DNA from 4 places in the Comamonas aquatilis genome. Region 2 is predicted to be linked to each of the others. Evidence: predicted binding sites of a transcription regulator. Region 2 holds the regulator's gene; each other region holds the start of a gene.
What was found. Region 2 encodes FNR, which switches genes on or off when oxygen is low (the NO sensors DNR and NnrR bind a similar motif). Its sites were predicted from a motif close to TTGATNNNNATCAA; they were not measured.
Positions count from the first base shown of each region.

Region 1: the regulator FNR is predicted to act here: its motif matches at 1,699-1,712, upstream of clpB (ATP-dependent chaperone ClpB).
Region 3: the regulator FNR is predicted to act here: its motif matches at 4,209-4,222, upstream of ACNAZA_RS07915 (OmpW/AlkL family protein).
Region 4: the regulator FNR is predicted to act here: its motif matches at 4,907-4,920, upstream of ACNAZA_RS04160 (3-hydroxybenzoate 6-monooxygenase).

Region 1 is NZ_CBCSIW010000001.1:604,800-612,270, forward strand. Features, by position in the region: gene ACNAZA_RS02715 (DMT family transporter) at 1-613, opposite strand, end outside; gene ACNAZA_RS02720 (helix-turn-helix domain-containing protein) at 748-1,668, shown strand; gene clpB (ATP-dependent chaperone ClpB) at 1,807-4,416, shown strand; gene ACNAZA_RS02730 (hypothetical protein) at 4,445-4,798, shown strand; gene ACNAZA_RS02735 (coniferyl aldehyde dehydrogenase) at 4,956-6,395, shown strand; gene ACNAZA_RS02740 (GNAT family N-acetyltransferase) at 6,700-7,224, shown strand; gene ACNAZA_RS02745 (methyltransferase) at 7,302-7,471, shown strand, end outside.
Region 2 is NZ_CBCSIW010000013.1:36,380-43,850, forward strand. Features, by position in the region: gene ACNAZA_RS15005 (HD-GYP domain-containing protein) at 1-1,092, opposite strand, end outside; gene ACNAZA_RS15010 (sulfite exporter TauE/SafE family protein) at 1,227-1,955, opposite strand; gene hemN (oxygen-independent coproporphyrinogen III oxidase) at 1,959-3,341, opposite strand; gene fnr (fumarate/nitrate reduction transcriptional regulator Fnr) at 3,603-4,325, shown strand; gene ACNAZA_RS15025 (hypothetical protein) at 4,391-4,642, opposite strand; gene ACNAZA_RS15030 (FixH family protein) at 4,839-5,150, opposite strand; gene ccoG (cytochrome c oxidase accessory protein CcoG) at 5,213-6,655, opposite strand; gene ccoP (cytochrome-c oxidase, cbb3-type subunit III) at 6,739-7,471, opposite strand, start outside.
Region 3 is NZ_CBCSIW010000004.1:223,989-231,459, reverse strand. Features, by position in the region: gene ACNAZA_RS07930 (O-acetylhomoserine aminocarboxypropyltransferase/cysteine synthase family protein) at 1-678, shown strand, start outside; gene egtB (ergothioneine biosynthesis protein EgtB) at 724-2,079, opposite strand; gene egtD (L-histidine N(alpha)-methyltransferase) at 2,066-3,124, opposite strand; gene ACNAZA_RS07915 (OmpW/AlkL family protein) at 3,526-4,125, opposite strand; gene ACNAZA_RS07910 (DUF808 domain-containing protein) at 4,336-5,349, opposite strand; gene ACNAZA_RS07905 (VWA domain-containing protein) at 5,485-6,675, opposite strand; gene ACNAZA_RS07900 (DUF5682 family protein) at 6,708-7,471, opposite strand, start outside.
Region 4 is NZ_CBCSIW010000002.1:244,516-251,986, reverse strand. Features, by position in the region: gene ACNAZA_RS04180 (PilC/PilY family type IV pilus protein) at 1-2,673, shown strand, start outside; gene ACNAZA_RS04175 (type IV pilin protein) at 2,687-3,118, shown strand; gene ACNAZA_RS04170 (LysR family transcriptional regulator) at 3,321-4,217, opposite strand; gene ACNAZA_RS04165 (MarR family winged helix-turn-helix transcriptional regulator) at 4,227-4,808, opposite strand; gene ACNAZA_RS04160 (3-hydroxybenzoate 6-monooxygenase) at 5,060-6,265, shown strand; gene ACNAZA_RS04155 (cupin domain-containing protein) at 6,289-7,419, shown strand.

The DNA.
Region 1 (7,471 bases), on a different contig from region 2:
CGAACGTCCATGGCAGGCCTGCCATCAGCGCATAGACCGCCAGCAGTAGCGTGCCCGCCAGCATGCCCCAGGCATTGGTATGCAGCGGCTTGTAGCCCAGCTTCTGCAGCGAGGCGGAGAGCATGTTGCCGCAAGAAAAGCATAGCGTTCCCCCCAGAGCCCAGGCCAGACCCTGCCAGCTGGCATGCTGGCCCTGGGCCAGCTCGGGCCAGAACAGAATGACCAGACCCGTCAGTCCCAGGCTGCTGCCGGCCAGCACATGGGGTGCCAGCCTGCGGCCATAGATCAGTCGGGCCAGCAGTGCGTTCCAGATGCTGGCGCTGGAGAAGACCACGGCGGCGAGGCCGCTGGTCAGCGTCTCGCTGGCGTGCATGAAGCAGACAAAGTTCAGACTGAAAAGGCACAGACCCTGTGCCAGCACCCGCGGCACGGCCGGGCCGCGCGGCACTTTCCACTGGCGGCTCAGGGCCAGCCAGGCAAACAAAACCAGGGCGGCCAGGCCAAAGCGGTAGGCAATCGAGATCTCTATGGGCACGCTGCCCAGCTGCATTTTCAGCGCGATCCAGGTGGAGCCCCAGATCAGCACGACCAGGGCATACAAAGGCAACATCATGGCTTTCTCGGCAATCACAAGATGCTGGCCATGATGCGCGGCGGCCTGGTTGCGGCATTGCATTTTCCTGCGGTTTTGTGGCGCTGCAAGCCGGGATGCACAGGCCTGGTTGAAGCGCTGGGACACAATGGGCCATGCACGCGCCTGCCTTGCAGTCTTTATCCCGACCACCGCAACAGCATCTTTGTCAGGTGCTGGCGCAGTCGCACGCGCAGCTGCAGCGGCAGGCGAAGCTGACCCAGTCGCTGCAACTGGCGGTCTGGGCCAATCGCGATGACGAGGTGGTCTATAGCCGGCAAAGCCATCACACGCTCAGCGTGTATCTGGCGGGTGGCAAGGGCTCGCAGCTCAAGGGCGATGCGGATGCGCGCGGTGAGGCAGGGCGTTTTTGCATTTTTCCGGCGCAGCATGAATCGTCATGGCTGGTGCGCGAGCCGGTGCGCTTTCTGCATCTCTACGTTTCGGATCAGGCCTGGGCCGAGCGTGTGGTGCGCCTGCTTGATGCCGAGCCGCGCAGCCATGCGCCTGCACCGCAAATCTATGCCCAGGATGCCACCTATCTGCGCTGGGCGCAGACGCTGGACGCGCTGGACTGGAGCGATGCAGCCAGCTGGCTGCAAGCTGATACGTTGAGTCAGCAGGTGCTGGACAGCCTGGTGCTGCAATCGGCAACGCCCCAGCGCAGACAGGCTGCGCTCAGAGTGGCAGGCGGTCTGTCTTCGCTGGCGCGCCGCCGGGTGCTGGACTATGTCGAGGCGCATCTGGCAGACAGCAAGGCGCTGACGCTGCAGGCTCTGGCCCGGGTGGCCTGTCTGTCGGAGTTTCACTTTGCCCGCATGTTTCACCAGAGCATGGGCTGCACCGTTCATGACTGGGTGCTGCAGCGCAGGCTGGGCCAGGCACGCAGCTTGCTGGCGGCATCGGGACACAGGCCGACGCTGGCCCGGGTGGCGGCGCAGACGGGTTTTTCCAGCGCCAGTCACCTGCTGCGCAGCTTTCGTACGCATTTGGGCATGACTCCTACGCAGTTTTCCCGGCTGCAGCAGGATGCTTGACGGGCGCTGGTGTGCCGCGATGGATGGCCTTTGATCTGGCGCAAGCCGGAGACTTTGTTGCAGGCGCAGACCTTGAAAATCTCCGCTATGTGCTTAGATTATGAGCAATGAATCTGTTATGGAGTGGAGACCCACACTATGCGAATTGACAAACTGACTACCAAATTTCAAGAAGCTTTGGCCGATGCGCAGTCGCTTGCGCTGGGCGCCGATCAATCCACCATCGACCCTCTGCATCTGCTGGTTGCCATGCTGCGCCAGCCCGACGGTCCGTCCGCGCTGCTGCAGCGTGCAGGCTGCAATGTGCAGCAACTCAAGAGCTCGGCCGAGAAGGCCATGGCCGATCTGCCGCGCGTGCAGCAGCAAGGCGACGTGCAAGTGGGCTCGGAGCTGGCCCGTCTGCTGCAGGCCACCGACAAGGAGGCCATGAAGCGTGGCGACCAGTTCATCGCCAGCGAGCTGTTTTTGTTGGCCCTGGCCGATGGCGCGGGCTCGTCCAGCCGTGCAGGCGCTTTGCTCAAGGAAAGCGGTGTCAGCCGCTCCAGTCTGGAGTCGGCCATTGACGCCGTGCGCGGTGGGCAGAACGTGGACAGCGCGGAAGCCGAAGGCCAGCGCGAAGCCCTCAAAAAATACACCCTGGACCTGACCGAGCGTGCCCGCAGCGGCAAGCTTGACCCCGTGATCGGCCGCGACGATGAAATCCGTCGGGCCATTCAGGTGCTGCAACGCCGCAGCAAGAATAATCCCGTGCTGATTGGTGAGCCCGGCGTGGGCAAGACCGCAATCGTGGAAGGTCTGGCCCAGCGCATTGTGGCCGGTGAAGTGCCTGAATCCCTGAAGAACAAGCGCGTGCTGTCGCTGGACATGGCTGGCCTGCTGGCGGGTGCCAAGTACCGCGGTGATTTTGAAGAACGCCTCAAATCCGTGCTCAAGGAAGTCTCGCAGGACGAAGGCCGGATCATTCTCTTCATCGACGAAATCCACACCATGGTGGGCGCCGGCAAGGCCGATGGAGCCATGGACGCAGGCAATATGCTCAAGCCCGCCCTGGCGCGTGGCGAGTTGCACTGCGTGGGTGCCACCACGCTGGACGAGTACCGCAAGTACATCGAAAAAGACGCGGCGCTGGAGCGGCGCTTCCAGAAGGTGATGGTTAACGAGCCTTCGGTGGAAGACACAATTGCCATCTTGCGCGGGCTGCAGGTCAAGTACGAAAGCCACCACAACGTGGACATTACCGACCCCGCCATCGTGGCGGCGGCCGAGCTGTCGCACCGCTATATCACCGACCGTTTTCTGCCGGACAAGGCCATCGACCTGATCGACGAGGCTGCGGCCAAGATCAAGATCGAGATGGACTCCAAGCCCGAGGTCATGGACAAGCTCGAGCGCCGCATGATTCAGCTCAAGATCGAGCGCGAAGCCATGAAGAAGGAAAAGGACGAGGCTTCGCAAAAGCGTCTGGCCTTGATTGAGGAAGAACTCGAGAATCTGGAGCGTGAATACGCCGATCTGGAAGAGGTCTGGACTTCGGAGAAGGCCAGCGCCCAGGGTTCGGAGCAGATCCGCAAGGAGATCGACCAGATCCGCGTGCAGATCGAGGAGTTCAAGCGCAAAGGCGATTTCAACAAGGTGGCCGAGCTGCAATACGGCAAGCTGCCTGCTTTGGAAAAGCAGTTGCATGAAGCCCAGAACGAAGAGGAAGGCGGCAGCAAGCCCGCCAACCAGCTGCTGCGCACACAAGTCGGTGCCGAGGAAATTGCCGAGGTGGTGAGCCGTGCCACCGGCATTCCCGTGGCCAAGATGATGCAGGGCGAAAAAGACAAGCTGCTGCGCATGGAAGACAAGCTGCACGAGCGTGTGGTGGGCCAGGAGGAGGCGATCTCTGCCGTGGCCAATGCCATCCGCCGTTCGCGCTCGGGTCTGTCCGATCCGAATCGCCCTACAGGCTCCTTCCTGTTCCTGGGCCCCACCGGCGTGGGCAAGACCGAGCTGTGCAAGGCGCTGGCAGGCTTTATGTTCGACAGCGAAGACCACTTGGTGCGCATCGACATGAGCGAATTCATGGAAAAGCACTCTGTGGCACGTCTGATTGGTGCGCCACCAGGCTATGTGGGCTACGAGGAGGGCGGCTACCTCACGGAAGCCGTGCGCCGCAAGCCCTATAGCGTGCTGCTGCTCGATGAGGTGGAAAAAGCCCACCCCGATGTTTTCAATGTGCTGCTGCAGGTGCTCGACGATGGTCGCTTGACCGATGGCCAGGGTCGCACGGTGGACTTCAAGAACACCGTGATCGTGATGACCAGCAACATTGGTTCGCATTTGATCCAGGCCATGGTGCGTCAGGACGCCGATGACATCAAAGAAGCGGTGTGGGGGGAACTTAAAACCCATTTCCGACCCGAATTCTTGAATCGTATCGACGAGACCGTGGTCTTCCATGCGCTGGACGCACGCAATATCGAGGCAATCGCCAAGATTCAGCTCAAACTGCTGGAGCGTCGTCTGGAGAAAATGGATCTGGGCATTCAGGTGTCCGAGCAGGCTCTGGCCGAGCTGGCCAAGGTTGGCTTCGATCCCGTGTTCGGTGCCCGTCCGCTCAAGCGTGCGATTCAGCAGCGTATTGAAAACCCGCTGTCCAAGTTGTTACTTGAAGGCAAGTTCCTGCCCAAGAGTACCATCTCTGTACAAGTGGACCCGGTCACTGCGCCCGGGGTATTCAGGTTCGAGGCCGCGGGCACTGCCTGAGCTTCTTGAGCAATAGAAAGGTTTTGCTTTGAACGATTTCGCCACCACCGCTACCCGTTGGGCCATCCGCATCGTGCTGATGCTGGTGGGTCTGGTGTTCTTTCTGTGCCTGATGGCAGTGGCCGGCTCGCTGGCGCTGCTCTGGGGCCTGCGTGCCCTGTGGGCCAGGCTCACCGGCCAGCCCATCATGCCCATGAGCATGGGCGGCATGAGCCCGTTTGCCGGCTGGCAGACGGTGTACCGCTCGGGTGCCGAGTGGATGGCGCAATCGTCGGGCAAGGCCTCTGCGGCTGAAGAACGCGATTCGCGCTCGCGTCGTGGCGTGCTGCCGGGCGCCGGCGACGTGACCGACGTGCAGCCACGCGAAGTGCACGAGTCGTAATGACAAGGCCGTCTGCAGCCCTCATACTGGGTTGCAGACGGCCTCTCATTCGTACCAAAGAGTCTGATGCTGTATGCATCAGGCTCTTTTTTTACGCCGTGTTTACGCAGTCTCAGGCTATGGTTGAGGCTGTGATTAAAGAGCTTTTCAGACAGGCATGAACTACATGGACTTGCACCGCATTTTTGACTTGCAATACCAAGCCAGCCGCGCGCAGGTGGACGTGCCCATTTTGGTGCGCCGCGAGCGCCTGCTGCGCTTGCAGAAAATGCTGGTGGAAAGCGGTGCCGAGCTGTCTGCCGCCGTGCAGGCAGACTTTGGCGTGCGCTCCGAGCGCTGGACGGAGATGCTTGATCTCATGCTGGTGCGTAACATGCTCAAGCACACGCTCAAGCATCTGGGAGTGTGGTCCAGGCGCCAGCGCGTGCGTACTCCGCTGATGCTGCAGCCGGGCAAGGCCTGGGTCGAGCGCCAGCCCCTGGGGGTGGTAGGCATCATCGCGCCCTGGAATTATCCGGTGCAGCTGTCGCTGGCGCCTGCCATCACTGCGCTGGCTGCGGGCAACCGCGTCATGCTCAAGCCCAGCGAGTTGACGCCGCACACCTCGGCCAAGATGGCCGAGCTGGTGGCCCGTTTTTTTGCCCCCGACGAATTTTGTGTGATCCAGGGCGATACGGGCGTCGCCACGCAATTCTCGGGTCTGCAGTTCGACCATTTGCTGTTTACCGGCTCCACGGCTGTAGGGCGCCGCGTGGCCCAGGCGGCGGCGGTGCATCTGACGCCCACCACGTTGGAGCTGGGCGGAAAGTCGCCTTGCATACTCTCGCAAAGCTGCGATATGCAGGAGGTCGCGCTCAAGATTGCCTATGGTAAGCTGGTCAATGCGGGTCAGACCTGTATTGCGCCCGACTATGTACTGCTGCCGCGCGGACAGGAGCAAGCGTTTGCCGAGGCCTTCAGGGCTGCCGTGCAAAAGCTCTACCCCTCGATCTCGGGCAACCCGGATTACACGGCCATCATCAGCAAGCGCCATCTGGCGCGCTTGAAGCAGATGCTGCGCCAGGCCCAGAGCCTGGGCGCGCAAGTGCACTGGATGCACGAGGCGGCGGCGCCTGCGGCCGAAGGCGATGCGACGAGCTGGGGTGAGGCCGTGGAGCGTCAGCTGGCGCCGGCGCTGGTGTTTGGCACCACGGGGCAGATGCAGCTGATGCAAGAGGAAATCTTTGGCCCCATCCTGCCGGTGATCTCGTACGAGCACATCGAGGATGTGATCAATGCCATCAACGCCAGTCCCAGGCCTTTGGCCCTGTACTGGTTTGGCAACAACGAGACCGAGCGCGATGCGGTGCTGGCCCGCACCGTCAGCGGCGGTGTCTGCGTGAACGATACCTTGCTGCATGTGGCTCACGACAATCTGCCGTTTGGCGGTGTGGGCGATAGCGGCTGGGGTGCCTACCATTCGGAGCAAGGATTTTTGCGCTTTACGCACCAGAAAGCCGTCTTTGTGCAGTCGCGCTGGGCCGCCACTTCCCTGCTTTATCCACCTTTTGGCGAGAAATTCGATCGCGTGATGGATTTCATGCGCCGTTGGTTTTAGCCGGATTCGAGCGGTAGGGGCGCGGCATCCGCTTGCTGCGGGGGCAACTTCCGCATCGTCCATGGCGGCGATAGAGCGGGTTGCAGCTGTTTGAATTTTGTATCAAATCTCAAGCAAACCCTTGATGGGCTTGTGCTAGCTGCTTCATTTTGGTGAGCGCATAGCACATCGTTTGCCCTGGGGCAAGAATTTACGGACAGCCGTACTTGCGCGCATGGCTTACTGCCATGGCGCGTACTTAAAAATGGAATCCGTAGACAATTGCGGCCTTCCTATTCTCACATGTTTACGTCCCGGTTTTTCCATGTCTAGTATCCAGGTTCGTCCCGCCACTCTTCGCGATGCAAAAGCGATTGCCCAGATCCATACTGCTTCCGCACTGGAGGCTTACCGTGGGCTGATCCCCGACGACCAGTTGAAGTCCATGTCGTCTGTTGAAAAGCGTCAGGCTTACTGGCGCGAAGCCATTGAATTTTGCGAACCCCAGGTTCAGGTTGCCATCGAAGGCGACAAGATCGTCGGTTTCGTCGGTTTTGACCGCTCACGCGATGAGAAGTCTCGCCAGACCACCGGTGAGATTTGGGCAATCTATGCCTCTCCCGCTCACTGGAGTCAAGGTGTTGGCATCGCCCTGTGGGATGCCGCCCGCGATGGTCTGCTGGAAGAAGGCTGCACCAACGTGACCGCCTGGATCCCGCTGCGCAACGAGCGTGCCCTGCGTTTCCACGAAATGGCGGGCTTCAAGCGCGAAATGTCTACCGCCAAGACAGCTGTCATCGGCAGCATCAAGATCGAAGAAGTGCGCGTCAAGCGCCCTCTCAACGGCTAAACGCTCTCTCTTTCGTTCGCCGTTTCTCACAAGGTAAGGCCGTGAATTCTGATACATCCTCTTCCCTGGCCTTTACCTTGTTGCAGTGGCAAGGTCTTGATCAAACACATCAGGCCCTGTGGCGCACCCAAAGTGCCATGCCGCAGCCCAAGCGTCTGCAACTGGCCGACGACACTTTGTCCGCCCAGGCGGCTTACAAGCTTATCTGTGAGGGCTCGGCCCTGGTTTGGCGCGGCGATTTTCACAA
Region 2 (7,471 bases):
GGGCTTGAGCGGGTAGGCGGTGTTGACCGAAGTCACCAAGCCTTGCCTGCCATCCGTCATCTCCACCAGCGAACCCGGCGGGTAGACGCCCATCAGGCGCACAAAAGCCGCCAGCACTGCTGGAACGAATTTCCTTTGATGGGTGGTAAACATGGAAGCCAGCGCCTCATGCGGCGTAGGCGAGACGTGATTGTCGGGCGGATTGCACAAGCGGTCATAGGCATTGACCAGGCACAGTATCTGGCCTGCCAGCTCCATGTCGCTGCCCAGCAAATGCAGCGGGAAACCCGATCCGTCGGCCCACTCATGGTGCTGGGCAATTGCAGATGTCACAGCAGGAGGCAGCCCCATGCTCTGCGCCAAGGCGACAGACTCGCCCACATGCTTGGCATAGTGGGCATGTTGTGCTTTCGAAGTATCCAGTACGCCAATATTCATGCCGCACACAAAGGGCTGAGTCGGCAAGGTCAGTTTGCCTAGGTCATGCAGCAAGGCCGCCAATCCCAGCTCATGCAGTGCAAGCTCCTTGAGACCCATGGCCCGGCCCAACAACAAGCTGAGCACGGTCACATTCACACCATGGGCGCTTGAAGCATTTGCCGAGGAATCAGAGAGTACGTGCAGCACCACATCCTGCTCTGGCAGCAGGGTGGCAAGACAATTGGCGATCAGTTGCTCACCGGCTGCGCGTGCCAGTTGCGGCTGCTGCAGCGCAGCCTGCTCAAGCTGCTCATAGCCGCGCGCCGCCTGCAAGAACTGCAGATCCATGTGCTTGACCTTGGCATGCCACTGCTCGACGGCATCCAAATGCAGTGGCTGCGGGTTCAAGGGTGCCAGTGAAGACAATGACTCGGGATCCGGCAAGCAATCCGCTGCCAGATCCTCATCCCCGGTCAAAGCGGACGCCATTTCGCTTTTATCAGGGTCGTATTGAATCGTGCTCAGGCCCAGTTCCTTCAAGGTCTGGATCTGTGCTTGAGAAATAATTTTGAAGTTATTGACCGGAAAAGGATGATGAAGCCATCCCAAATCAAGATGGACATACATGCCTATCCGCACTTGCCCAATATCAATAACAGCGAGTCGATTCACTTTTTGCAACAGATGTGAGAGCTTGCATTATCTCCACTTCAGCAGGCTCTCTGAAGAAAATAAAGCGTCATACGCTCGCGACAAACCCGGATTGTCAGTTTTTTGGTAAAACAGCGTCAATTTCAGCCAAGTGTTCAGCGGCACCAAAGACTGGGTTTGTAGACTAGATCCATCCACAGGGCCCAGGCCGATATGGCGACCAGCATCAGCCCTGCGATGCGGGTACCCCATTGCGCACGCGCCGCATTGATGCGGGATTGACTCAGACGCCACAGCCAGGGGCCGCCTAGCAGCCAGAGCCCGCTGCCTATGGCAAACGCAGCCATGGACAAACCGCCTTGCCATGCGCCGCCGCTGAGCGCAGCCACCAGCACGGCCGAATACAGCAAGCCGCAAGGCATCAATGCCCAGAAAAAACCGGCCGCCAGACGGCCACCGGGCGCACTGACCCAGGGCTGCACACACTGCCAGGCAAAACGCCCTGCACTCTCAAGCCATGCCGGCTGCCTGGCCTGCACCATCAAAGCCAGACCCCAGGCCATGACGGCCACATGGGACAGAGCCCATAGGGGCTGCAGCGCCGTGCTTTGATTGGTCAGCCAGGAAAGGCTTTCCATGGCCACGGCCGCTGTGGCGCCCAGAGCCGAGTAGCCTGCAATACGCCCTAGATGAAATGACACAAGCGCCAACCATGGACGGCTTTGCTTGCCATGAAAGTGCAGCACTTGTGACGGGCTGCCGTCAGTACGGCTGTCGGTCCTGCTGCCAGTGACCGCACTGCAGGGCGCAGCACACATGACAAGGCAATGGGACCCACCCACGAGTCCCATGATCAAAGCAGTCCAGAGCAGCGAAATCAACATGCCCTAGATGATCCTGGAAAAACGCGCACGGTTTCGGTCCGCCTGCAAATACCGATCAAACAACATGGCAACTCCGCGCACAAAGAACCAGCCCAGCGGCGTGACCTTGAAGCCTTCGTCGCTGAGCACCAGCAGCCCGTTGGCCTGCATTTCCTTCAAAGCTTGCAACTCGGACGCGAAATATTCCCGAAAATTCAGCAGCCAGGCTTGCTCCATGGGCTCGAACAGCACCTCCCCCTGGCACATGATGGACATGATGACGGCCCGGCGCGCCATGTCATCGCGCGAAAGCGCCAGTCCTCGAACCACGGGTAGCATGCCGGCATCCAACGCGTCGTAGTACTCCTCCAGGGTTTTGGCGTTCTGGCTGTAGCTCGCACCCACCTTGCCGATGGCCGATACACCCAGCGCAATCAGATCGCAATCGGGCTGCGTGCTATAGCCCTGGAAATTGCGGTGCAGGCGCCCCTGCCGCTTGGCAATCGCCAGGGAATCATCGGGCAGGGCAAAGTGATCCATGCCCACATAGACATAACCCCCGTCCATAAAGGCATCAATGGCTCCCGAAAGCATATTGAGCTTGTCCTGGCCCATGGGCAAATCGGCAGACTCGATGCGACGCTGGGGCTTGAACCGCTCGGGCAGATGGGCATAGGCATACAGGGCGATGCGATCCGGGCGCAGCTCGTTGACCTGGGTCAGCGTGCGTGCAAACGACTGCGGGGTTTGCTTGGGCAGACCGTAAATCAGGTCCACATTGATGGAAGCAAAGCCCAGTTCACGCGCCTTTTGCACCAGGGCAAAAACCTGTTCGGCAGGTTGTTCACGGTGCACGGCTTTCTGTACCGCGGGGTCGAAATCCTGAACCCCGAAGCTCAGGCGATTGAAGCCCAGCTCCTTGAGTACGGCCAGGCGCTCATTCGTCACGGTGCGCGGATCTACTTCTATCGAGTACTCCCCACCCGCTTCGAGCTTGAAATGCTCACGCATCAAATCCATGAGCCGGGCCAGCTCGGCATCGGAGAAAAACGTGGGCGTGCCGCCGCCCAGATGCAGCTGGCTGACCGCCTGTCCCTTGCCGCAGTGCTCGGTGTGCAAGGCCACTTCACGCGCAAGATAGTCAAGATACTGGGTCGCTTTCTCGTGGTGCTTGGTCACGATCTTGTTGCAGGCACAGTAGTAGCACAGCGACTCGCAAAACGGCACATGCACATAAAGCGACAGCGGCAGCGCCCTCGCTGCACAGTGGGTCTTGCGTTGCTGGAGCGCCAGGATGTAATCCTCGGTGCCGAAAGCCTCTACAAAACGGTCGGCTGTTGGAAATGATGTGTAGCGTGGTCCAGGAACATCAAATCGACTCAGTAGTTCGGGCGTAACAGCGGTCATAACGTGAATGTCAGGATGCGCTCACATTGGCGGATGACAGCTTGTTTCCTGATGGGCAGGATTTCTGGCAACTGCAACCGCAATGAACTCGCACACATTGATTGAAGGAATGATTGCAATGTGCCCCAAGCCAAACACATCAGCCTTGATGGATATCAAGAAATGCCAAGGCAACAGCTGCGACAATTTGATCCATCTCATCACTCACCAAGAGGTCACAGATAGTCCAGGCCCACCGGCTTGCACCATCCCTGCTTACCCATGAATCTTCAGACCATCAAAGCAAGCTGCTCCAACTGCAATCTGCGCGAACTGTGCATGCCCATGGGCCTGGACGATGAACAGATGGAGCGTATTGATGAGATCGTGGCGACACGCCGCAAAGTCAAACGCGGTGGTCTGCTGTTTCGCAATGGCGAAGGTTTCACTTCGCTGTATGCCATTCGCACCGGCTTTTTCAAGACCTGCGTCGCCACCGAGGACGGCCGCGATCAGGTGACCGGCTTTCAGATGGCGGGCGAGATCATAGGCCTTGACGGTATCGTCAACGACCACCACACCTGCGACGCGGTGGCACTGGAAGATGCCGAGGTCTGCGTGATGCCGTTTGACAAGCTCGAGCAGCTCTCGCGCGAAGTCACCGCCTTGCAAAATCACGTGCACAAAGTCATGAGCCGCGAGATTGTGCGCGAACACGGCGTGATGCTGCTGCTGGGCAGCATGCGCGCCGAAGAGCGGCTGGCCGCCTTTGTGCTCAATCTGGTGCAGCGCCTGTCTGCCCGCGGCTTTTCCAAGTCGGAGCTGGTGCTGCGTATGACCCGTGAGGAAATCGGCAGCTATCTGGGCCTGAAGCTGGAAACCGTGAGCCGCACTTTCTCCAAGTTTGCCGAAGAAGGCATTGTGGAAGTCAAGCAACGCCATCTGCGCATTCTGGATACGGAGGCGCTCAAACGCATCGTCAACAGTCAGCAGTGCCACGACTAAGGCTCACCCCGCTTCACAATAAAAAGCCCGCTTCCATGGACGCGGGCTTTTTTCATGAAAGCGACTTACTCCACCAGCGGCGCGGAAACAATGCCGTGATTGAGCTCCTGCGCGGAGCGCGAAAGCAAACAGGTGATGTAGCTTGAAAAAAGGGTCACGCCCCAGAACACAAAGAACGCCAGCGTGTAGACAGCGTTGCGCGACCAGCCCACAGGGGCAATATCGCCGGGATCGACAAAAGCAAAAACCACCATCTCCATGATTGCCGCCGCCAGAAAGGCCGGCCAGGCAATCCACTTCCAGCGTTGAGCGAGCATGCTGCGTCTCCTTGGGCTGTGTCATCGGTGCAAAACATTTTGCACAAGCAGCCATGGAATGCGCCCCCGCAAACCCTTGGATTGCCGCAAACAGCGGGCAAGCCTCGGGAGAATTACTATTTATTTAATAGCTATCAGCACTTTGTGCATATGGACTAGAGGCCAAAATGCTTTGAATTTACCGAAAAACAAGCGTTTAGCGGTCCGTGGGGTGGTCCTTGGCCGGGGTAGCGGCGTGATTGCGACCTGTCACGGCAGGCGCCAGACTTTTTTGAGACTCTTCCAGACGCTTGTTGATCTCGATACCGTGCTGATAGTAGTCCGGGTCAATGACGGGATCGGGCGCACTGATGGCGATATAGGCGGTCACAAAACCGGCCACCACCACAATGGCCGGGCCGGCGACAACCAGCCAGACATGAGGAAACTTCCACCAGGGCTTGCCGTCTTCGGCATGAACCGGCTTGACAGCGCGCCCGGCAGGGGCAGAAACAGGGCTAGAAGACATGACAAAACCTCTTTGATCAATCTGCCACAAGCGCCTGCGAGGCGGCTGCGGCATTCACATTGTTAACGCGGCACCAGAAACACGGCTTTTTCAGACGTGCGCCCTGCCCCGGCAGTCACGGCATCCACATTGAAGTACACGGTATGCGAGCCCGGTGCTGCCGATCCATAGGGAATCTGCAGACCCACGGGCACGCCGCGCGTCTCCGCCGGCCCGACCACCACCTCATCTTCAAGCACCACCTCCAGGCCATCCAGTCCCGTGGCAGTGATGCGATAGCGCTGCTCCTGCTCGGTGGCATTCATGATCTGCAGGCGGTAGACATTCTCCAGCTTGCCGCCGGCCACAATGCGCGACAGCGAGGCGCGGTCACGAATCACATTGAGCTTGAGCGGCTCGCGCAGGATCAGACTGGCAATCATGGCCGCGCTCAAGCCCAGCAGCACCACCGTGTAAATCAGCACCCGCGGCCGAAATACTCTGCGGATGATCTGCGCCTGCTTCCAGGCCCTGGCGATGGCATTTTGCGTGCTCATGCGTATCAGGCCGCGCGCATAGCCCATCTTGTCCATCACGGAGTTGCAGGCATCGATGCACAGCCCGCAGCCAATGCACTCGTATTGCAGACCGTTGCGGATATCGATACCCACGGGGCAGACCTGTACGCACAGCTTGCAGTCAATGCAGTCGCCCAGACCCTGGGCCTTGGCATCCACCTGCTTGGTACGGGGGGCGCGCGGCTCGCCGCGCTGGCCGTCGTAGCTGACGATCATGGTGTCCTTGTCGAACATGGCGCTCTGAAAGCGCGCATAAGGGCACATGTATTTGCAGACCTGCTCGCGCATATAGCCCGCATTGCCATAGGTAGCAAAACCGTAGAACAGAACCCAGAAGATCTGCCAGTTGCCTTGCAGTTCAAGCAGCTGCGAACCCAGCTCACGGATGGGCACGAAAAAGCCCACAAAGGTGAAGCCGGTCCACAGGGAAACGGCAATCCACAGAAACTGCTTGAGTGACTTCTTCCAGATTTTCTCGAAAGTCCAGCCGCTCTTGTCTATGCGCATGCGGGCGCTGCGGTCGCCTTCGACCTTGCGCTCTATCCACATGAAGATTTCGGTATATACCGTTTGCGGACAGGAAAAGCCGCACCACAGACGCCCGGCCACCGCCGTGAAGAGAAACAGCGCCAACGCACTGATGATGAGCAAGCCCGTCAGATAGATGAAGTCCTGTGGATACAGCACCAGTCCGAAGAGATAAAAACGGCGCGCCTCCAGATCGAACAGCACCATCTGGCGCTGGCCCCACTGCAACCAGGGCATGCCGTAGAAGAACAGCTGGGTCAGGAACACCATGGCCCAGCGCCAGCGGGAGAAAAACCCGCTGATGGAGCGCGAGTACACCTTTTGCTCGGAGGCGAACATCGCCACCATCTTGTCCCCGTCCTCGGGCTCTACAGGCGTGATCGGGATGATCTTGCGGGGCTTGCCGTTATCGGGCTGCATGGCAGCTCCTTAATTTTTTGTAATGACTGAAAATTCAAACGCGAAAAAAAGGCGACGCGCGAGCGCCGCCCTTTCCAGCGTGCTTACTTCTGAGCCGGGCTGCCCTTGTTGGACAGGCCCCAGACATAGGAAGCCAGCACGGCAATCTGTGCCTCGGTCAACTTGTCCTTCTGGGTCGGCATCTCGTTGTGCTTGCCGTTGTTGACGATGTTGACGATGGCCGCTTCACCCCAGCCGTGCAGCCAGATGTCGTCAGTCAGATTGGGGGCACCCAAAGCCTGGTTGCCCTTGCCGTCCACACCGTGGCAGGCGGCGCAGGCCACAAACTTGGACTTGCCTTGCGAGGCGCGAACCGTGTCATGCGGGCTGCCGGAGAGGCTGAGCACATAGTTGGCCAGGTTGCGCACATCCTCGCTGGAGCCCACGGCCGCTGCCATGGGGGGCATGACGCCGGTGCGGCCGTTGGTGATGGTTTCCCTGATCTTCTCCGGTGTGCCGCCATAAAGCCAGTCACCGTCGGCCAGATTGGGGAAGCTCTTGCTGCCATGAGCATCCGAAGCGTGGCACTGGGCGCAGTTGTTCATGAACAAACGCTCGCCAATGGCCATGGCCTGGGAGTCCTTGGCCATTTCTTCCGTGGGCATGCTGACGAACTTGGCATACATGGGTTCCAGATCGGCCCGGGCCTTGGCCACTTCCTTGTCGTAGGCGCCGGTCTGGGTCCAGTCCAGCTTGCCGGTAAAAGCACCCAGACCGGGGTATGCAGCCAGATAGCCGAGACTGAAGATGATGGTGATCAGAAACAGTCCCATCCAC
Region 3 (7,471 bases), on a different contig from region 2:
ACCAAATATCTGGGCGGTCACGGCACCAGCGTGGGCGGGGCGATTGTGGACAGCGGCAAGTTCCCGTGGGCCGAGCACAAAGCCCGCTTCAAGCGTCTGAACGAGCCCGATGTCAGCTATCACGGTGTGGTCTACACCGAGGCTCTGGGCCCGGCCGCCTTCATAGGCCGCGCCCGCGTCGTGCCGCTGCGCAATATGGGCGCCGCCATCTCGCCGCAAAACGCGTTCCAGATCCTGCAAGGCATAGAAACTCTGGCCTTGCGCATGGACCGCATCTGCGAGAACACGCAAAAAATTGCCGAAACCCTGCAAAACCATCCCAAGGTTCAATGGGTGCGTTATGCCGGTCTGAAAGACCACCCCGATCACGCCATCGTTCAAAAGCAGTCCGGCGGTCGTGCCTCGGGCATTTTGTCTTTCAGCCTGAAAAATGCGGGCGACGACGACCGCGCCGCCGGCGCGCGCTTCCTGGATGCGCTGCAGCTGTTCACCCGTCTGGTGAATATTGGCGATGCAAAGTCGCTGGCCACCCACCCCGCCTCCACCACCCACCGCCAGCTCGACGCCGCCGAACTGGCCAAGGCCGGCGTGACCGAGGGCATGGTGCGCCTATCGGTAGGTATAGAGCACATCGACGATTTGCTGGCCGATCTGCACCAGGCACTGGAACAGGTCTGAACACGGTCTGCTTCGGGCCATGACGGCTGCGCTGGCGCAAGACGTTCAAGCGTCGCGCGCCAGACGCAGCCCTGTCATCTGCCAGCGGGCAGTTGCCGAAAAGAAGTTGCGGTAGCTCAGACGTGAATGGCCAGACGGCGTCAGGCAAGAGCTGCCGCGCAACACATACTGGTTGACCATGAATTTGCCGTTGTACTCACCTACCGCCCCCTCCGCCACGCGAAAGCCCGGATAGGCGGCATAGGACGATTGCGTCCACTCCCAGACCTGGCCGGTTGCCGGTGCGGCATCGCCGGCCATGGGCTGCGGGTGCATGCAGGCACCGCGATGCGCATCGCTTGCCCCGGCTTGCCAGCCATGCTCGGCATGCACGGCCATGGCCACCTCCCATTCCATCTCGGTGGGCAAACGCGCGCCAGCCCAGCGGGCATAGGCATCGGCCTCGTAGTAGGAAAGATGGCAGACCGGTCGCTGCCCATGCAGCGCAAGCGCACCGTAAAGGCTGAACTCCTGCCAGTCCTCCAGGCGGTTGCGGCCCTGTGGCGCACGCCAGTACCAGGGGTGACTCAACTGCTGGGCTTGGCACCAGTCCCAGCCCTCGGCCAGCCACCACTGGGGCTGGCTATAGCCGCCGTCCAGCACAAAGCGCAAGAACTCGCCATTGCTGACCGGCCGCAAGGCAATCTGCGCTGCATGCACATAAACACCATGGCGGGGGCTTTCATTGTCAAAAGCAAAACCCTTGCCCAAGTGACCAATGCTGTAGAGGCCTTCTGCCACCGTCTGCCAGCCGAGGCCGGAAACACCCGCCGAAGCCAGGTCGGCATTTCGCGTCTCTGCCATATAGGCAGGCCACAAGGGATGGCAGGACAGCAAATGTTTGATATCGGTGAGCAGCAGTTCCTGGTGCTGCTGCTCATGCTGCAAGCCCAAAGTAATCAGTTGCGCCACCGCCTGCTGCAGCGCCACAGGCTTGGCTTCCATGGTGTGGATCAGCGCCAGCATCCGCCCATCCACCTGCGTGCGGTAAGCCATGACCTGCGCCAAAGACGGCCGCGTCAGCAAGCCACGCTGAGCCCTTGGATGGCGCGCCCCCACTTGCTGGTAGTAGGAGTTGAACAGCATGCGAAAACTGGCATCAAAAGGCCGATGATCCGGTTCATGCACCGCCAGCACAAAGGTTTCGAAAAACCAGCTGGTATGCGCCAAATGCCATTTGGCCGGGCTGGCATCGGGCATGGATTGCACGCAGGCATCTTCGGCCGACAAAGGTGCGGCCAGGCTTTGCGTGCCTGCACGTACCGCTGCAAACTGCGCCACCAACTCAGCCCAGTCGATGGGAGCGGCATGCACGGCAACCCCAGAAGGCAGCTCTTGATACACGGCTTCAAGCCTGGGCATGAATGACGGCAAACCACTGCTGCTCATCTGTCCAGGCCTGACAGCGGCCAAAGCCCGCACTGGCCAGCATGGAGAGAAATTCAGGCAAGGGATACTTGTAGCTGTTTTCCGTATGAATGCTCTCGCTTTGCGCAAAACAGCGCAGGCCCTGCGGCCAGCGCACCATGACAGGATGGCGGGCACGCAAATGCATTTCAATGCGGGAATGCTGCACATCGAAGCGCGCCTCATGCGCCCAGTCCGCTGCCCTGAAATCGCTGCCCAGCAAGCTGTTCACATGGCTGAGTACATTGAGATTGAACTCGGCCGTTACGCCCTGCGCATCGTCGTAGGCAGCTATCAAAACAGGGAGTGATTTGGGCAGGTCTATGCCTATCAGCAGTCCGCCATCGCCATTTAAAAGCGCGTGCATGTGCTGCAGCATATGCAGCGCATGCTCTCTATCGAAGTTGCCTATGGATGAGCCGGGATAGAACAGCTCGCGTCGGGCCAACGGCACCTCGGGCGGCAGTTGCCAGTCGGCGGTGAAATCGGCGGCCACGGCGCTTGCCTTCAACAGCGGAAAATCCTGGCCCAGGCGCGCCACCGCCGCCTGCAGAAAATCCCCGGCAATGTCCACACCCACAAACTGCTGCGGCGCCACACTGCGGCACAGACGCCGAACTTTCTCGCAGTTGCCCGCACCCATCTCGATCAGCACCTGACAACCGCCCATGACCTGCGCCATGGCACTCTCATATCGGGCCATGATCGCAGCCTCGGTACGCGTGGGGTAATACTCGGGCAGTTGCGTGATCTGTTCAAACAAGGCGCAGCCACGTGCGTCGTACAGAAATTTGGGCGAGATCTGCGCCTGCTGCTGCATCAGGCCTTGCGCCAGCTCACGGCGCAGCAGGCATGATGCATCGTCCTGATATCCGGCGCCGTTGTCGGCGACAACTGGCGGCGAGGAAGACGCCAGAGGCAGGGGAATACGCCCGGCACGGGAAAAAAACTCTATGGATGTTGCCTGCCTATCCGATACCAAACGTGATGCCAAACGCATGCTTCCCCTCCTGATGAGTTGATCGCACAAGGCCGCTGTCTGCCAAACCAGGGCCATCACTGCCAAGCCATGATTGCGACCCCGGTGCCAAGCCCGAGCCAGCAAAGCACCAGCCTATCGCCGCCAGCGCTGGACAGAAGTAGGACTGAGCCCAGCGATATTTTTCATATCATGAGATATCGAACAATTGAATGAAGCCGGCATTTGCGGCTAGCCATTTCAAGAGCAAAAAAAATCGGCAGCCGCAAAGCGGATACCGATCAAATACATACACCCAAGCCAGAGAAATGGCTGCCGCGCAAACAGCAGCCACCCTCTTTGCACCGCAACCACTTGCGGTGCGTGTTTCAAGGCAGAAAACGCTTCACATCATCTGCCCTGAAAAACACGATTTGCCGCTATCAGAAGCGATAACCCACGCCCACGCCCACCAGCCATGGATCGACCTTGAACTTGCCGATTCCGCCGCTAACCTGGGTGTCGATATACACCTTCTTGACGTCGAAGTTCAGCGACCAGTTCTTGTCCAGAGCATAGTCAAAGCCCAGTTGCAACGCGCCGCCAAAGCTGTTTTTCTTCACGCTCAGGGCACCGTCCAGAATGTCCACATTCGAGAAGCGCGTGTAGTTAATACCGGCGCCGACATAAGGCTTGAAAGCGCCGAAGTTGGTGAAGTGGTATTGGGCCAGCAAAGTGGGCGGCAGATGCTTGAGCGAACCGATCTTGCCGCCGTTGAGGCGCACATCATGCTTTTGCGGATAGGTCAGAACCAGCTCGGCAGCGATATTGGGCGTGAAGAAGTAGGACACATCCAGTTCGGGCATCCACTTGTTGTTGATGCTCACGCCCGCAGCGCCGGCTGCGCCGCCGTTGTCGCTGTCCAGATTCACGGCACGCATGCGCACCATCCAGTGGCTGCTGCCGTCAAAGGATTGGGCAAAAGCAGTACCGGCAGTCAGGGCGCTGGCAGCGGCAGCAATCGCGATCAGAGTCTTTTTCATTGGCTTTTTTCCTTGAAGAAAATCCGGGGAGCGCTGTGCTCCCTCCATGGCATTGATTGAAACAAAGCCCTACACCCTCGGGTTTGTCCCAGGTCAATCCAGCCGGGCTCGCAGCAAAGAAAAAAGCGGGCGTTGCCCTTTGGCTACGCCCGCTTTAGCTGCTGATACAGCGCAAAGCGCTGCCGATACTTCGATGTTAGCGATGCATTGTTAATGCTCGGTCTTGGCCGGGCGCAGCTTGTGCCACAGCTCCACGCACACCACCACGGCCGCGCCTATGACGGCACCCACCAGCACATGTACCAGCACCGCGCCCAGTGCGGCGGCAATTCCGCCCACGGGAGCGATCACGGCCTGCACCCATTGCTCTATCGGTGCCATGCCATGCACCAGCAAGCTGCCGCCCACCATGAACATGGCCGCCGTGCCCACAATGGACAGCCCGCGCATCAACCAGGGAGTGAACGCAATCGTGCCGCGGCCAATCGCTTGCAGGGCCGCACTTTTCTTGGCCATAAGCCAGCCGCCCACATCGTCCATGCGCACAATGCCGGCCACCAGGCCATAGACAAACACGGTGATGGCCAGCGCCACGGCCACCAGCACGGTGAACTGCTCCCACAGCGGCTTGCTGGCCACCGTGCCCAGGGCGATGGCCATGATTTCGGCCGACAAAATGAAGTCGGTGCGCACCGCGCCCGCAATTTTTTCCTTTTCATACTGCGCCGGGTCCAGCTGCTTTTCATGCGCAGCCCGCACCGAAGACGGTGCCACGCCGATCTGCGCTGCCTCGACAGATTCAGCCACCACCTGCTTGGCACCATGCTGTTGCCGTTTGCGGAACAGCTCCAGAATTTTTTCCACGCCTTCAAAGCACAGAAAAGCACCGCCGACCATCAGCAGCGGAATGATCAACCAGGGCGCAAAAGCGCTGATCAGCATGGCGGCCGGCACCAGATAGGCTTTGTTCTTGAGCGAGCCCTTGGCCACCGCCCAGACCACGGGCAACTCCCGATTGGCGCTCACGCCCGTGACCTTCTCGGCGTTGAGCGCCAGATCGTCGCCCAGCACGCCGGCGGTTTTTTGCATGGCAACCTTAGTCTGGGCCGCCACATCATCCAGGATGGCCGTGCTCTTGCCAGCGGCCGTCTTGGTCATCAAGGCCACATCGTCAAGCAAGGCTGCAATGTCGTCGAGCAACATTAAAAGGCCAGCAACTGCCATGCACATATCTCCGAAGTTGAATCAGCCGCCATCATGAAGCCAAGCCCGGCGCGCAGCTGTTGGATTTTGGGGAAGGCCTTGCACGGGCCACGCGCTTTGGGCCCGGAGCGACCTCGACTGCGACTTGGACGGCGACTACTTGCTGGTCTTGAAGCCCTGGGTTGCCGCCCAGGCCGCCACATCGTCGCGGCGAATGGCGGCCGCCATCAGCTGGGGAAAAGCATCTGGCGTGCAGGCAAACGAAGGCACGCCCAGGGCGGCCAGCTTGGCGGCCAGTTCGGCGTCATAGGCCGGAGCACCCTCGTCGCTCAGCGCCAGCAAGGTGATGAACTGCACGCCGGACTCGACCAGCTCGTTGGCACGGCGCAGCAGGCCGGATTCGACGCCGCCCTCGTACAGGTCCGAGATCAGCACCAGAATGCTGTTGCGCGGCTCGCTGATCAGGCTCTGGCAATAGCCGACGGCGCCGTTGATATCGGTGCCGCCACCCAGCTGCACGCCAAACAGCACATCGACCGGATCGTCGAGCTTGTCGGTCAGATCCACCACCGCAGTGTCGAACACCACCAGCTTGGTAGCCACGGCCGGCAGGCTGGCCATCACCGCGCCGAAGATGCTGGAATACACCACCGAATTGGCCATGGAGCCGCTTTGGTCTATGCACAAAATCACTTCGCGCTGCGGGCGGCGTGCCTTGCGGCCGTAGCCTATCAGCGTCTCGGGAACAATGGTCTGGTAATCGGGCTGCCAGTGGCGCAGATTGGCGCGTATGGTGCGGTTCCAGTCAATCTCGGCATGGCGCGGGCGGCGGTTGCGCTGGCTGCGGTCCAGCGCCCCGGCCACGGCACTGCGCATGGGTTCTTCCAGCTTTTTCATCAGCTCGTCGACCACCTTGCGCACCACCAGACGGGCCGTGGCCTTGGTGTTTTGCGGAATCACCGAGCCCAGCGAGATCAGATCGGCCACCAGATGCACATCGGGCTGCACGTTCTCCAGCATCTCGGGCTGCAGCAGCAGCTCGCGCAAATTCAATCGTTCCATCGCGTCGCGCTGCATGACCTGCACCACCTGGCTGGGAAAGTATTTACGGATATCACCCAACCAGCGCGACACCGAGGGCGAGGAATTGCCACGCCCGCCCTTGCGCGACGAGAGCTTGCTGTCTTCCTCATACAGTGCGGCCAGCGCCTGATCCATTTCCTGCAGGCGGCCGCCAACGCCACCGCAGCTGGCATCGGCCGGGCTGCCCAGCACCATGCGCCAGCGTTGCAAGCGGGTGGTAGGTTCCAGCGATTCCTGCGCCGGCTCTTCGTCTTCTTGCGGCATGGCAGCCAAAGCATTGGTCTTTTGATTCATGGTCAGGCCCTGGCAGCAGAAACATTAAAATCAGGAGCATCTTGCGCAGCATCCACAAGCGCTGGTGGCAGATTCAACCCCAGCAACTGGCCCAACACGGGCAAGGCCAGCAAGGCGCGCTGCTCATCCCAAGGCTGGGGCTCGCCGGCCGCGCCTGCAGGCCGCAGCGTCACCACGGCCGCGCCACCGCCACCCAAGCCACCTACGGGCGTGCGCTTGGCCTTGTCGCCCAGGCTTTGGCGATCGTGCTTGCTGAAGTTGGCAAAGCTGCGGCGCACCAAAGGCAGGATCTGCGCAAACTGCAGCTCGCCCAGATCGCTGAGCCAGGCATCGATAGCACCCCAGATGGCTTCGTCGTGCAGCAGCACCAGGGCTTGCTGATTGAGAAAGCCATCGAGCCAGGCCGCCACATCCATGGGAGCCGCACCCAGCGAAAGATTGCGGTTGAACTGCTGCACCACTTCGGCGCTTTCCAGCAAATGCTCGTCCAGCAGCAAGCGGCAGGCCATGCCGCGCAGCAAGGCGGCGGCCGCATCGCCCATGGCCAGGCTTTTGAGGGCAGCACGCCAGGCCTGGCGCGTCTCGTCGGCATCAGCCCCGCCTTCGCCACCGCGCAGGCGCAGCGCATCGTGGGCGGCAAGCACCTTGGTCTTCATGGCCGCAGCAGCGTCCTCGTCCATGGCCATGCAGGCCACAGGCAGGCCGATGGCCGCGCGCAGCACCAGCGAATCGATTACTGTGGCCAGCAGCGCGGTATCGGTCTGGC
Region 4 (7,471 bases), on a different contig from region 2:
AAATGGCTCAGCGAGAATAAAGCCAGTTATTACCCATCCAGCATATTAAATACCAGAACTTTGCAAAACAATGCCGTAAAGCAGGCATGCCTAAACGGCAAGCTTTATAGGTACACAAAGAGTGGTTCAAACGTTACAAATACCGAAGTAGCCAACACAGGAACAAATTACAGCGGTTTCTATAACTACCCCTATATCATTCACAGCGATATTATGGATGCCAAGCTGAATTCTTCGGATTCAGATAATGCGAGAAAGCAGCGAAAGGCAATTTTTAATCAGCAGGCTATTAATATGCCTTTGCGGGGAGCTGCCACGCCCATTACCTACAATATCAAGATTACGCAAGATGGCCTGCTGAGCTTTGCCTATAGCTATAACGGGGGCGAGAGCATCCAGGTGATGGACAAGCGAGATATCACCGCATCGAACGGACCTCTGCCCAAGAATTTCCGCTTTGGTTTTACTGGCGGTACGGGTGGCGGCAGCAATGTACACGAGATCATGTGTTTCAAGGCTGATCAGATTACCGGCTCCTCATCTTCTGCTGCCGGCAATGTGCCTCCGCTGAGTCGAGTGATGGCAGGTAGTCAGATCTACATTGCCTCCTATCGCACCCAAAATTGGTGGGGCCAACTGACAGCACAAGGCCTGGTCGAAGATACCGACACCGGCATTGTCACCATCAATCCAATCGCCAATTGGGACGCGAGTTGCAAACTCACCGGAGGTAGTTGCGACTCCACCGGCAAGACCGTGACGGCCCAGACCACGCGCAACCTCTTTACCTGGAATGCAGGAGGCAAGTCTCTGACCTGGAGCAATCTGAGTGCCACTCAACAAACTGCACTGGGCACCACAACGACATTGGGCCAGACAGCATTGGCTTGGCTCACCGGTACGCGCACCAATGAGCGCAAGAGCGATGGCACTGGCAGTTTGCGTGCGCGAGACAGCTTGCTGGGCGATATCGTCGGCTCCAATCCCACTTGGGTAGGTGGACCTAATTCGCCTTATGCCGGAACCTGGACGGATCTGCGTCATGGAGGAACGATGCCGGAAGCCAGCAAAAGCTACGACAGCTTTGCCAGCACCCAAAAGACCCGCACGAATGCCGTCTACGTGGGAGCAAATGATGGCTTTCTGCATGCTTTCCGCAGCGGCAAGAGCAAGACCGACGGAACACTGGACATGACGAACAACGACGGACAGGAGTTGTTTGCTTACATGCCCGACCAAGTACTGCGCACCATCAACAACACTTCTAACGACAACCTGGCGCTGCCCAGTACGTCTTACGGCCATAACGCCTTTGTGGATGCTCCTCCAGGCACAGGTGATTTGTACTATGGGGGCGCCTGGCGCACCTGGCTGGTGGGCGGTCTGGGCCTGGGGGGAAATATTGGTGGTGTGGTTGCAGACGACACCAGTGTTTCCAAGGGCGCGATCTATGCACTGGACATTACGAACCCCGACAGTTTCGGAGCAGGCAATGTTCTCGGCGAATGGAATTCAGACAATTTGATCTGTTCCAACAACACCACATGCAAGGACAGCCTGGGCAGCACCGTCGGTACACCGTTGGTGCGACGACTGCATGACGGCAACTGGGCTGTGATCTTTCCCAACGGACAGAACAGCAAAACTGGCGAGGCCGGCATCTACATCATGACGGTCGCCCAGAGCGATGGCTCACGCACATTCCGCTACATCAAGGCTGCCGGCCCCCAGATGTCAGGCACCACTTTTGTCAAGCGCAACGGAATCAGCCAAGTGACAGCGGCTGACCTGGATAACGACCACATCACTGATTATGTGTATGGCGGCGACATGCTGGGCAATATCTGGCGCTTTGACCTGAGCAGCAAGACAGCGTCAGACTGGGCCGCGGGCGCAAATCCGGTCTTCAAGGCAGACCAGCCGATAACAACGGCTATTGCCGTCAGTTCGACAACCAAGAACGAAATCTATCGCGTAATCCTGAACTTCGGCACGGGTCGCCTTTTCCCGAGAACGCTGGACGATATTGGGGGTTCGGCCACCGGCGATCATTATTTGCACGGCATCTGGGATTCGGATATGGATGCCTGGAACGCCAAAAGCACCTTCGCCTACAAGTCATTGACGCTCAGCGGTACCGCGACGACGGTGACAACCAGCGAGTTGCTGACGCGTACCATCACCGAATCCACCTATATCGATGACACATTGGGCGTCAATGGTGTGCGAACGGTGTCGCAGGAAAAACTGTGCTGGAAGGGCTCTACTTCCTGCACTCCCAGCAACAAGCGCGGCTGGCGTATGAAGTTGCCCAGCAGGAATGAACAAATCTTCTACAACCCGGTGCTTCAGGATGGCTTGGTCCTGTTCAACACCACGGTTCCCGAAGTCTCCGAACTGCTCAGCTGCGATACCCAAGCGGCAGCAGGGTTCACCATGGCCCTTCCTCCAGACACAGGCGTGCCGGAAATTAGCTATTTCAAGAACAGCGAATGGTCCGGCGGGGTGATTGCCGGCTATGGCGCCAGTGGCGTGGGCTCCATCATCACCGTGCGCTCTGGCTCACGCACCTTTGGAACCACGCAAACCACCTCGGGAAAACCCAAGACCTTCGAGTTAAACCCCAGTGCCAACGCCAACTTCAAGCGCGTCACCTGGATCAAGCGCCGTTGAGAAGATGAAGATAATGACTTGTAGCAACCGCCAGCGTGGTTTTACGCTGGTCGAGTTAATGATTACGGTGGCAGTTGTCGGCATTCTGGCTGCGATTGCTTATCCCTCGTATCAAGACTACGTGCGCAAATCTCGTCGCGTGGATGCAAAAAATACCTTGCTGGATCTGGCCAGCCGTCAGGAGCGCTTCTTCAGCGTAAACAACAAGTATTCGCTGGCAGCTGCTGACCTGGGCTACAGCGCACTGCCTTACGACGTACCTTCGTCGGGAAACAGTTCCTACTACCAGTTGTCAATAGCCAGCACCGATAGCGGCAAGACCTGGACCGCAACCGCCACACCAACCGGTGCGCAGGCAAAGGATGTCTGCAGCAGCTACACACTCAGCGACAAGGGAACCAGGGCCAACGGCGGCACGGGCGCCAATCGCACAGATTGCTGGTGAGCTTCTTGCTGGAGATTACAGCGTCGTGACTAAGCGGATGCGCAGTTCATGAGGCTGGCGCCGAGAGTTGGAAAACTTTTGCATAAGCACTCCTACCCGCACAGCCCCGAGCCCCATATCTGCGAAAAACCAAGACACCCCGCTCGCTTGCGTGACCGGGGTGTCTTTTTTACTGACGGCCACCTGCTCGATTAAGCGAGTCTCAGGGACAAAGCAAGCCGCGCATGGATTGCACGGTATCGCGCAGAAAGCTCCAGGTGGCGGCAATGCGCGGAATCTGGCGCGACTCCACGGGCATGCTCATCCAGAAAGTGCGGGTAAAGCAGGCCTGCTCCGGCAGCACGCGGCTCAGAACAGGGTCTTTGTCGGCCAGAAATGCCGGCAGCACGGCCAAGCCAGCCCCGGCTCTGACGGCCTCGTATTGGGCGGTAATGCTGGTGCTGCGCAGAGCAAAACGCTCGGGCTGGTGCAAAGTGTCCAGCAGCTGCAGCTCGCGGGTAAACAACATATCGTCCACGTAGTGCACAAAGCTGTGGTGGCGCAGATCTTCGGTCCTGGCCACCAGGGGCTTGCGCGCCAGATATTCGCGCTGGCCGTATAGATAAAGCCGGTAGTCGGCCAGCTTGGTAACCACCACCGAGCCGCGCTTGGGTCGCTCCAGCGAGATGACGATGTCGGCCTCGCGCCGCGACAGATGCAGCATGCGCGGCAGCGCCAGCAAATCGATGCTGAGCATGGGATAGCGCTGAGTCAGGCGCGCCAGCTCCGAGGCCAACAACTGCGTGCCAAAGCCTTCGGTAGCCCCCACCCGCACCAGTCCGGCCGGGCCTTCGCTGTGCGAGGCCAGCGCCAGCGGGCCGCGCTCCAGCCCATCGACCGCGCTTTGCATGCTGTCGGCCACGGTCAACAGCTGGCGACCGGCTTCCGTCAGCCGCCATTGCCCGCCGGTGCGCTCAAACAGCACCGCACCCAGCTGTTTTTCCAGCGCCTGAATGCGGCGCGACACCGTGGAGTGTTCCACGCCCAGGCGGCGCGCGGCTGCGGCCATGCTGCCGTTGCGGGCCAGCTCGCCGAAAAAACGCAGGTGGTCCCAGTCCATGAGCCAGGCTTACTCGACGACTGCTTTGGCCGCTTTGACCAGCTTGCCGGCCCGGGTGCCAGACGCCTTGCCCGTCAAGGACTTCACGGCCTTGACTGCTGCCGTGCGCTTGCCCTCTGCGCTGCGCTCGGCCACGGCACTGGGGGCGCGAGCGAACTCGTCGTTTTCATGGATCAGCAGCGCAATCAGCTCCATGAACTGGGCACGCTTGTCATCGGGTAGCGGCTCCAGCATGCGGCGCTGGGCGCGTAGCACGGCAGGCTCGGCCTGCTGCAGCAACTCGCGGCCCTCGTCCGTCAGCGTCAGCTGGCGCACCCGCCTGTCCGTGGGGCTGGGATTGCGCAGCATCAGGCCACGCGCTTCCAGCCGGTCGATCACGCTGCCAATGGTGGAAGTGTCAAAACCGATGTTGCGCGCCAGCGTGCGCTGATCCACGCCCGGCTGACGCAGCACGGCCGACATGGCCGCGTATTGCACCGGCGTGACGCCAAAGGCCTCGACCTCCTCCATGAAGACAGCCACGGCGATCTGCTGCAGCCGGCGTATGTGATAGCCGGGATAGTTTTCCAGTTCTGCGGGTTGGTATTGCATGTCTTGTTCTGTGTGGCTGCGGTGCGCAGGGGAATGTTCTCATGAATTCGGGCCGATTCAGACCGCGCATTCGACCACCGGGTTTACCCCAGAAACTTTTGAGATAAATCAAAACTACACTGATCGTCAGTACACTGTTTATTTATCTTCCGCGACCACTAGCCACCCGGCTTTTGGCGATGACGCAGACCTAGACGGGCCTGGTTTGCATCAGCACCGAGTGGAAAGCGACACCAGAAAGAAGCGAAACCATGACGACTCCTTGCTCATCAACTCTTCCCGTCCTGGTGGCCGGCGGCGGCATTGGCGGCGTGGCGGCGGCACTGTCGCTGGCCCGTCTGGGCTATGCCGTGAAGGTGCTGGAGCAGTCGCCCGAGCTGGGCGAAATCGGCGCCGGCATTCAGCTGGGCCCCAATGCTTTTGCCGCCTTCGATGCGCTGGGCATTGGCGAGCTGGCCCGCAGCCGCGCCGTCTATACCGACGAGATGGTCATGCATGACGCCCTGGACGAGCGCCTGGTGGGACGCATTCCCACCGACGCGGGCTTTCGCCAGCGCTTTGGCAATCCCTATGCAGTGATTCACCGCGCCGATATTCACCGCTCGCTGCTGGAAGGCGCGCAGGCCCACGGCAATATCGAAACCCTGACCGCCACCCGTATAACCCGGGTGGAGCAAAACGGCGACACCGTGACCGTCTACGACCAGCATGGTGTGGCCCACGTCGGCCAGGCACTGATTGGCGCCGACGGCGTCAAATCGGTGGTGCGCCAGCAGCATGTGGGCGATGCCGCCCGTGTCTCCGGTCATGTGGTGTACCGCGCCGTGGTCGAGAAAGCCGACTTTCCTCAGGATCTGCGCTGGAATGCCGCCAGCATCTGGGTAGGCCCCAACTACCATCTGGTGCACTACCCGCTGCGCGGCGGCGAGCAATACAACGTGGTCGTCACCTTTCACAGCCGCGAGGCCGAGGAATGGGGCGTGCGCGAAGGCAGCCGCGAGGAAGTGCAAAGCTATTTCCAGGATTGCTGCCCGCGCGCTCGCCAGCTGATCGACTTGCCCAAGAGCTGGAAGCGCTGGGCCACGGCCGACCGCGAACCCATAGGCCAATGGACTTTCGGCCGCACCACCTTGCTGGGCGATGCCGCCCACCCCACGCTGCAATACATAGCCCAGGGTGCCTGCATGGCGCTCGAAGACGCCGTCACGCTGGGCCAGGCCCTCAAGCACTGCCAGCACGACTGGCCTGCAACGCTACAACTTTATGAGCGCTCGCGCATTGCCCGTACGGCACGTGTGGTGCTTTCGGCGCGAGAAATGGGCCGCATCTTCCACGCCAAGGGAGTGGAGCGCCTAGTGCGCAACGACTTGTGGAAAGGCCGTCAGCCCGGGCGTTTTTATGACGCCATGGAATGGCTGTACGGCTGGACGGCTGAAACCTGCCTGGCCAAAGACTGAGTCAACCCAAAAAAGCAAGCGCCATGCTCCATACAGAAACAACACCTCCCTCCCCCGTCAAGCTATCGGCCGTGGCCGGCCCCGGCCAGCCCGAACCCACACCCGCACTCGAGCAGCTGTACCGCGGCTTCGAGCAGGAAATGCTGGTGCCGCTGTGGACGGAAATTGGCGGCCTGATGCCCGCCCACCCCAAAAGCCAGGCCTTGCCCCATTTGTGGCGCTGGGACCATCTGCTCAAGCTGGCCGACGAGGCCGGCCGCATCGTACCCGTGGGCCGTGGCGGCGAGCGCCGCGCCATTGCCCTGGCCAACCCGGCACTGGGCGGGCGCCCGTTTGCCACCCCCACGCTCTGGGCCGCCATCCAGTACCTGATGCCCGGCGAAGATGCGCCCGAACACCGCCACAGCCAACATGCTTTTCGCTTTGTGGTGGAAGGCGAAGGCGTGTGGACCGTGGTCAACGGCGACTCGGTGCGCATGTCGCGCGGTGACTTTCTGCCCCAGGGCGGCTGGAACTGGCATGCCCACCACAACGCCGCCGACAAGCCCATGGCCTGGATTGACGGCCTGGACATTCCGTTTGCCTACTACACAGAGTCCCAGTTCTTCGAGCACGGCCGCCTGCATCTGGATGCGCATGAGCGCATCCAGCCCCGGTTCTCGCGCTCGGAACGCCTGTGGGCTCACCCCGGCCTGCGCCCGGTAGCGCATCCGGAGCCCACCGCCGCCACGCCTCTGCTGGCCTATCGCTGGGTGGACACGGACCGCGCCCTGAGCGAGCAGCTGGCGCTGGAAGCCGAAGGCTATGCCGCCACCGTAAGCCCCGGCCACGCCGCCGTGCGCTACACCAACCCGACCAACGGCCGCGATGTGCTGCCCACGATTCGCTGCGAAATGCACCGCATCCAAAGCGGTGCGGCGACCCAGCCCAGGCGTGAGGTGGGCTCGGCCGTGTTCCAGGTCTTTGACGGCCAGGGCCAGGTCACCGTGGGCGACAAGCAATGGCAGGTGCGCCGCGGCGACATGTTTGTCGTGCCCTCCTGGCAGCCCTTCACCGCCCGCTGCGATGCCGATCAGCCCCAGCTCGATCTGTTCCGCTTTGCCGACACCCCTATTTTTGAAGCTGTTAACGCATATAGGACGGAGACCCCCTGAGTCGCTGCGCGCCTTCCCCCTGAAGGGGGACGACAGCCTCGCTGCGAGGCGG